DNA from 2 places in the Peribacillus sp. 05N428 genome. Region 1 is predicted to be linked to the other one. Evidence: riboswitches for the same ligand, from Rfam matches in the RefSeq annotation. Region 1 holds a riboswitch; the other holds the start of a gene.
The links. Region 1 has a riboswitch for preQ1 ahead of AC1DIV_RS03445 (VUT family protein). Riboswitches for the same ligand answer to the same signal wherever they lie in the genome.

Region 2: it holds a riboswitch for preQ1, as region 1 does, so the genes downstream of both, AC1DIV_RS11920 (QueT transporter family protein) here and AC1DIV_RS03445 (VUT family protein) in region 1, are expected to answer to the same signal.

The regions. Positions count from the first base shown of each region.
Region 1 is NZ_JBFTMS010000003.1:28,759-33,176, reverse strand. It holds gene AC1DIV_RS03455 (PadR family transcriptional regulator) at 294-614, shown strand; gene AC1DIV_RS03450 (hypothetical protein) at 1,003-1,149, opposite strand; gene AC1DIV_RS03445 (VUT family protein) at 1,171-1,713, opposite strand; PreQ1 riboswitch class I at 1,764-1,806, opposite strand; gene AC1DIV_RS03440 (SRPBCC family protein) at 2,046-2,522, shown strand; gene AC1DIV_RS03435 (SRPBCC family protein) at 2,565-3,005, shown strand; gene AC1DIV_RS03430 (TetR/AcrR family transcriptional regulator) at 3,182-3,751, shown strand; gene AC1DIV_RS03425 (DUF4260 domain-containing protein) at 3,803-4,150, shown strand; gene queE (7-carboxy-7-deazaguanine synthase QueE) at 4,195-4,418, opposite strand, start outside.
Region 2 is NZ_JBFTMS010000010.1:51,067-55,484, forward strand. It holds gene AC1DIV_RS11910 (PAS domain-containing sensor histidine kinase) at 1-1,039, opposite strand, end outside; gene AC1DIV_RS11915 (TVP38/TMEM64 family protein) at 1,156-1,812, opposite strand; gene AC1DIV_RS11920 (QueT transporter family protein) at 1,936-2,421, opposite strand; PreQ1 riboswitch class I at 2,428-2,472, opposite strand; gene AC1DIV_RS11925 (YbaK/EbsC family protein) at 2,645-3,166, shown strand; gene AC1DIV_RS11930 (CBS domain-containing protein) at 3,273-4,085, shown strand; gene AC1DIV_RS11935 (DUF3892 domain-containing protein) at 4,169-4,418, opposite strand, start outside.

The DNA of each region.
Region 1 (4,418 bases):
TCTTTGCTCTTGTTGATAAATAGAATCTAAATGATTTTCGAAAAAAAATCAATTAATACCCCTTGAGTAGTGATTCTTCTATCCTATTCCGTATTTTCATTAAAACCATTAAATCATGTATATAGTATCCTTACCACACTCTTCACAACTCATCCGTTCCGAAGCACATTTTACTATGATTAAATTTATTTAGCAATCGTCATTTAACCATTTTTTTTAAGAAAAGTAAAATGCACCTTGTGATACGATGTACAACGTATTACACTTTAAAAATGAAAAGGAGGAGATTTTATATGGATAAAGAATTAATGAAGGGAAGCATTGACCTCCTTTTGCTTTCACTTCTTTCACAAAAAAAGCTATACGGCTATGAAATAACCAAAATCCTGAAGCAAATGAGCAAGGGCAACTATGAAATAAGTGAAGGCACCCTCTACCCTGCCCTTAAACGATTAGAAAAAAAAGAATTCATAAAAGGACATTGGAAAGAGTCCGAATCAGGCCGCAGGAAATATTATCATGTCACCGAAAATGGACAAACCGAACTTGAGCGGAAACGCGAATGCTTTTTCTTCCTGGAAAAATTAGTTCGAAAAAGCGCAGAGCATTTCTAGTCCAAATAAAAAGCTTCCTGCACCCATTAATGGAACGGCCCAGGGAGCTTTTTTTACTGTTTTACTCGTGAATTCGTGCGAAACACTTAGTTTCGCACTGTTTACTCGTGAGTTTGGACTGTTTACTCGTGAATTTCGCACTTTTACTCGTGAATTCGTACTGCACACTTAGTTTGCACTATTTAATCGTGAGTTTTTCACGTTTACTCGTGAGTTTGGACTGTTTACTCGTGAGTTTTTCACGTTTACTCGTGAATTTCGCACTTTTACTCGTGAGTTTTGCTGTTTTACTCGTGAGTTTCGCACTTTTACTCGTGAATTCGTACTGCACACTTAGTTTGCGCTGTTTACTTGTGAGTTACTTCAATCACGCAAAAAAAGGACCTAATCAGGTCCTTTTTTTGTCTATTCCTTTATGCTTGCGATAATTGGCGCAGGAGAGCTTCATGCATTCCCCTTGAACATGCGGGCCATATTTTTCACGAAAGGCCTCGAGGCAATAGCATTTTTCTTCTTCTTTTTTGGTTCCATCCATCGAGTGCATCCCTCCTAGCATTTAACTGGAGACTACACGTTTCTCCAGTTCTACGTTGATTCGTCCCAACAATACGGCACCAATGGACTGAATGATCGTTTTAACGATGATTTGGCCGATGACCGCAGCTGGTACTGCTTCCCATGGCAATATATTGGCACCCAGAGGACTTAGGCCAATCACGACAAATATCACTGAATCGAAAAATCCTCCAACGATCCCGCTGTAAAACACCCTCCAACTCATCGGGAGCTTTAAACGGGTATAAATTTCCGTATCCGCTGTTTCTGCGACCACGAAGGATAATGCGGAAGCAAACACAATCAGTAACGTATCTCCTAATAAAAATGATACACATGCAGATAAAATAAGTGCAGTGACGATGCATATATAGGTCTTCGCGCGGCCGAATTTATTCTGGACCAGATCTCGGAAGATGAAGGTTCCCCCGATGAGCAATGTCCCCATCGGGATGATGAACATGCCAAAATGTAATGGCGCAAAAGCTGCTGTAACCACATTCGCCGTGATGATGGATACTAAATACAATAAAATTCTTAACATTTCTTAATTCTCCTTATACAGAAAAAACAGCACCCTAAGAAAGAGCCCTGTTCTCCTTAGTTTTTTTGAGAGGGTAGCTAGAACCTCTTCCGCCCGGGCGGAATATCATTTTCCTTATTCATCGTAGCTTGAAAGCGGTTGGAAATCAAGAAGTTTCCATACCGTCGATTTTAGTATGTATTCGCTGATACCGATTGATTTAGCCATTTACTTCAATGGCCCTGTTTCCCCCTTTTGCCGATTTCTGTCGCATAAAACTGCTTGACCGTCTGTATACAAAAGCCGAAAATCAAAGATAGAGTCATGTACTTTATTTGGCGAGGAGAATAAGAATGATGAAAAAAACTACGTTTGTCTATCCTATTTATATCGCAACCACACCAGAGAAGCTTTGGGAAGCCTTGACGAGTGGTGAAGTCACGAAGAAATACCACTTCGGATTACAAGTACAGTCTGACTGGCAAGAAGGGTCAGCCGTTAAATATTTGCTGAAAGATGGGCGGATTACCGATCATGGGCATGTACTTAAATGCGAGCCGTTGCACCTGCTCTCGTTTACATGGATCATGGCAGGAGACGAAACACCTCGCGAGCAGCCTACACGGGTCACTTTTGAATTACAGAAAATGGACGATTCGACTGTGAAGTTAATTCTTAGGCATGAGGAGCTATTGGAGACGGATTTCGTATATGATGACAATACCTTTGAAGGCTTGAATAATGGATGGCCAGCCCTTTTAAGTAACCTGAAGAGCTTGCTTGAAACTGGACGGACCCTCCCGCCCATATCAGTAGACTGGGATAATTAAACGGAAACTACAAAAACACATTGAAAGAGAGTTGAGTTAATAATGGATACCCAAATAATCACGAAATTTAAGATAATCAAGCCAGCTAATGAAGTGTTTGAAGCCATTGTGAATCCTGAAAAAATCGGGAATTTCTGGTTCTCATCAAGTTCGGAAAGATGGGAAAAAGGCAGGACGCCTACATTGAGATACAACGAATACGATGCTGAAGTGGTCATTCATGTATTGGAAGTAGAGGAAAATAGGAAAATCGTGTTTGCATGGGGCGGAAATGATCAAGAAACGATTGTTACCATTACACTAAAAGAGTTGGATAAAACGAGTACGATCATTGAAGTGAACGAATCTGGATTGAGTGAAGACGACCCTGAAATAATAAACAAAATGATCGGACAAAAAGAAGGTTGGGTATATACATTAACCTGTTTAAAGGGTTATTTAGAAAATGGCGTTACTACTTTGAGAGCATCATTAGTTTTTTAATAAATTGCATAAACCCTCAATAAACTGGGGGTTTATCCTTTGCAACACTGGTGAAACAAATGGCAAAATCCCACTTAAAAAACAGTACTTTATCAATCGACCTAATAATTGACATTTGAAAATCCGTGAGCTATCATCCTAATTAACCAGTGGTCAATTAATAAGGAGGTGACAAGATGTCGCCAAGGAAATCGGCAGGTCAAGAATTATCCAGGGACATGGTTTTGAATGAAGCTAGAAACCTTTTTGCAGCGTTAGGGTATTCGAATGTCTCGATGAGGCAATTGGCTAAATCATTGGATTGCAGTCATGGAGCCATTTATTATCATTTTAAAAACAAGGCGGAAATATTTTATAGTTTAGTGAAAACGGATTTTTCCGTTTTAAATTCTTTAATCGATGATATCATCCTGTCGGAAAATGACCCTTCTGTAAAAATGGAAAAGATTTTATTGTGCTTCTTGGAGTTTGGTTTAACCCAACAGAATCATTATTCCATCATGTTTTTATCGAAGGAAAAAGAAATTCAGCAGTTACTTCAATTCGATTCTAATAAAACATACGAAAAGCTAATCCAGTCCTTGACGGATCTAACGGACAACAAACTGAATCCTGCATCCATTTGGTCGATTTTTCTTTCTCTTCACGGATTCATAACTTTTTATATTAATTCTGAGCTATCTTATCAAGATGTAAAAGGTTTAGCCTATTTTCATGTAAAAAATATCACCAAGAACATCATATAATTTTTTCGGACACTATTGACCAATGGTCAATTAAACTTTGGAGGTTATGAAATGGTGAAGAAATTCCTTCATATTGAAGGACTTATGGTCCTTTTAGCGGTGATTTATATCTATTCGTTATATGAATTCAGCTGGTGGATTTTCCTTTTGTTGATTTTGTCCCCTGATGTTTCCATGCTGGCCTATCTGATCGATGATCGGATTGGAGCAAAGGTTTATAACGCATTCCATACTTATATCGTTTCCATCTTCATGATTTTGTTAGCCATATTCCTAAAGTCGGATGCATGGATGATGATTGGTTTAATTTGGACCGCACATATAGGAATGGATCGCTTATTTGGATATGGCCTAAAATACACATCATCCTTCAAAGCTACACACATGCAAAGGTTGTAATAAGCTTAAAAGGCAGTGTGATTAAACATCACACTGCCTTTACTTTACACGCCCCGCTTGTTACCCCATATATAGGTATGCAGCTGGGGCAGGACTTTCACATCATTCAATTCATCATCCGCTATCACTTTATCAATTAACTCTTCGTACTTCTTCAATAGGCCGCTGATCAATTGACGATCATCCGCCGTCCTGCTGTCGTCATTGCCGACCTGCAGATAAAAAGGAATATCCGGGTACCGCCCATGTACATGTTTGGCATATTGAT
Region 2 (4,418 bases), on a different contig from region 1:
GTACCTCGTGGGCTACACTTGCGGCAAGTTCGCCGACTATCGATAATTTTTCGGTTCTTCTTAAGCGTGCTTCGGTTTCTCGAATTTGAGTGACTTCTTTAGCATAAGTAATGATTCCGACTAAATCCTCGCCAACCATCATCGGGACAAACGTACAAGAAAGTAAGATGGACTTCCCGTACTTCGTCAGGAATTCTATATCTTTCCCTTTTTTGATCCCCTTTTGGTTTTCCATGACATATTGGCATGATGTACGGATCAATTCCGCGTCTTCTGCTGAAAAATTCAAATTAATGAATGAGGCGCCATGTATTTCTTCCTGTTGAAAGCCTGTTACCGTTTCAAACCTTGGATTCACGGTCGTGATCATTCCATTTAAATCAAGCATCAGCATCGGATAAGGGTTGTGTTCAAACAATGATTTATAGCGTTGTTCGCTATCGAATAATTGATTCTCCGCGACAACTCTTTCAGATATATCCCTGCCAATGACGACTAAGCCTTTACGAGAACCATCTTCATTGAACAGGGGAACTTTAATCGTATCAAAGGTCTTGTGATTGCCATCGGGAAGAGGGATGATTTCCTCGCACCTAGTAATTTCCCCCTTTACCCACGTTTCTTCATCGGAAACTTCACAGTAGATCAAAGATTCTTTATAAAATTCGGAGTATTCCGCGAGCTCGCTATCTCTTTTTCCCTTATAATCTACATGCTCCAATTGAAATAATTGCAGCCCGAAGGTATTGGATTCAAGCCATCGGCCATCCCCATCCTTGAAATTAACGAAATCCACCATTGAATTGATGAGTGTGCGCCGACGTTGTTCCGCTTCTTTTAATCGTTTGAATTCTTCTTTTTTAGCTAAATAAAGATATAGAATTAAGCCTATTGATAAAAGGAAAACAATGCCTTCCGCCCTTTGGAGTTGAATGAAGACTTCTTTATTATGGATATTTGTAGTTAAAAAATAGTCGAATACGACTAATGTAAGAATCCCGGATAGGATATATATTGCTAAGATGGAGCGTTTGGACATGGAGATTCTCCCTGATTTTAAGACATTTCAAAGGTAAAATTACATACACATTTTAACAAACTATCGGAAAAAAATATATGCAGAATCTCTAAATAAAAAAACAGGGGCCAATGTGGTCACCTGTTTTTTCTGAAGAGGGTTAGTTTCTTCTTCTTTTTTGCACGCTTATAGATCATGAAGAATAGTAAGAAGAGGAGTGCAAGCGCAGCTAGCGTATATTGGTTCATTTCAACAGATAGCAGTCCATAGGGAATCAGTGATAGGAAGAAAAAGTATATAAGGTTGCCAAGTGCCGTCGCCAATAAAAAGTCTTTGAAAGTGATGGTGCTGACTCCAGCTGCCAAGTTAATTAAGCTTGTTGGGATAAGCGGGAAAATCCTGCCTGTAAACACGTACATGAAGCCATGCTCCACTACAGATTCTTGCCATTTTTCACCAATCTTCTTTAAAAGAAGCTCCTGAAACCAGTTTCTGGCTGCATAAAAAATGAATCCTGAGGCAACAACACTTGTAAACCAACTCCATAGATAGCCATATATGAATCCGAATATCGTGACATTGATGGTCAGGAGCAAAATTAAGGGGATGATTGTAAAAGAATTTTGTACAAACATCAATACGAATGTCACAATAAATGTAAGCAAAAGATTTTCCTTCAATATGCCAATAACAGAATCCAAATCACTTTTCCAAACCAAAGTGAACAGTTCTGCATTAGAGTATATAAAAATTGCGATTACAAGTAGACCGATTATGGTCAGGACTTTTTTCAAAGGGCCACCACCATTCTTACTAATAGTTTATCATTTTCGAGTTCAATGGTGAAAAAAAAGAGCTGCCGCATCATGCAGACAGCTCTTTTCCATTATAGTGGCTTAACGGCGCGAAGATTCCTTTTAAAGCCACTTTTCAAACTGAATTCTTTTGTTCATTCCATAAATGATTGGCGCTCCAATCAAAAGGACAACGAACTCACCGACAGCTGTAGTCATCCAGCTTAGCCAGAATGGCAAGCCAAAGGCAAGGTTCAGTTCAATTGCAATTAAAAACATTGTGAACGTGAAAAAGATAATCGTAGCGATCATACGTCCTTTAATGCCTTTTATGAAACGAGAAACATAAATGACAAGCAATAAGGCGAGCAGGGATTGCCCCACCCCAAAAATCAAATCATATGGCACCATCGGCGAAAAGAGCAGATTCGATATGAAGACTCCTCCAACGATACCGTAGATATATTTTTTATTGAATACAATCAGATGATTCAACATTTCCGGTACACGGAATTGGAACATCTCAAAAGCTATTGGTTTAAACACCAATGAGACCGCCACATACAAGGCAGCCAATAACCCGTTTATCACGAGTGTACGAACATTCATTTTACTCTCTCCCTAGTTTTTTATCGTGGGATGGTTACGAACCACGTGCAGGCGTTTACCCGATGATTAATAGTATCCCATGTAAGCTTGTTTCGTCAATTTGTAAAGAATGGTTTTAATTTATAGGTTTCCAATCAGATGAAGCAGCACAATTGGATTTTGAATTATTGCAATGAAGGATGATATTATTTCAATATGTACATAAAAAGGAGTGAATATTAATATGTCGATCGAAAGTGTCAAAAGCCATTTTAAACAATGGAATCGGGAAGGCGACGTAAAGGAGTTCGAAACATCTAGTGCAACGGTGATTGAGGCAGCGGAAACCATCGGTGTTATCCCAGCGCGGATTGCCAAGACCCTTTCCTTTAAAGGGGAAGGTGAACACGCGATTTTGGTCGTTGCCGCAGGGGACGCGAAAGTGGATAATAAGAAATTTCGTCAGACGTTCGGTTTCAAGGCACGAATGCTTTCACCTGATGAAGTGCTTGCACAGACCGGCCATGCAATCGGAGGCGTTTGCCCGTTTGGCCTGGCAAACGATTTAGCTGTTTTTCTTGATGTATCGATGAAACGCTTCGAGTCATTGTTTCCGGCTTGCGGCAGTTCAAACTCTGCAATAGAACTTACACTCGCTGAATTGTTTGAATATTCAGGTGCCAAGGATTGGGTAGATGTTTGTAAGGGGTGGGAAGAAAAGCGGAATGTGGATACGGCGGCAGGAAATGCAGTTGATGGCATTTGAAATGGGATGGAATCCACTACAGTGAACTTTATTTGCGGGGGCCTCATGCATTTCTTTTATTAAAGCGGAAAACGGGCAGAAAGTGTTCCTGATCGGAGGGTGAAAGATGTTAAATGGAAGCGAAAGAAAAAGCAATAGCAGCTATCTGAGTCTTAAAACTCTTTATGAAGAAAATATAACGGTTAAGAGCATTGCCCAGGAGCTTGAGTTTTGCCATAAAAACGATCTGGCGCTGGATATCCAGAAAGCAATGAAAAAAAAGAATTTTGATATATTGGCAGTCCAAGATCAAGGGGAAATCATCGGATATATCGAAAGGCAAGAACTAGGTGAAGGAAGTATTTCTGAATATATGAGAAACTTCTCACCAAGGGAAATGGTTTCGAATTCAACCCCTTTGATCCAGCTTCTCCATATTTTTAAGAATAAGACAAGGGTGTTCGTATTAGAGAATAATTCAATTAAAATGTTGATTACCCATGCCGACCTCCAAAAGCCTCCGATCAGGATGCTGATATTCGGATATATTACCTTATTGGAAATGAGGATGAGCGATATCATCCTGGATAGATTCGGCGATGGCAGCTGGTATCCAATGATCAGCGAAGACCGTTTAGAAAAGGCAACTGAATTATATAAAAGGAGAATCGATAAAAATGAGGATATCAATATAATAGAGTGCCTGCAAATCAGTGATAAATTCGATATTATACATAAAGATAAAGAATTGAGGCACTTCTTCCAAATCCCTTCGAAAAGTAAAGGGAAGAAGGATGCGAATGCCATCCGAAAATTACGGGATAAGATTTCCCATGCTAATGAACTGGGTCTGGACATGTCATGGATGGAAATCATCGAGGTTGTCGAGTCCTGCGGCCGACTGCTCGAAATCTCTGAATCCTATCCTTATGAAAAATAAGATCCGGCTAATCATGCTGGTTCTTTTTTTTGCGCATCCAGATAGAAAAAAACTGCCCATATCAGGCAGTCTCCCCGAAAAACTCAAAACTCCGGCAGTTGATCCAGGTTATTTTCTTTAATCCCATCGGGCTCACTCCGTAATATGTCACGTCCATATTTATGAAAGACGTCAACGTTGGCCAGGTTGCCAGCTTTGGCTTCCGCAAGGGCTGTGGGGTAGTCGAGTTCGCGGCCGGAGTCCGTCTTGATGGCGATAATATTGTCCTCTTCATTTTTCCTTACGGCGATGATTTCTTCTTTTCCTGCTGCTGAATCACTTTGGTTTGCTTGC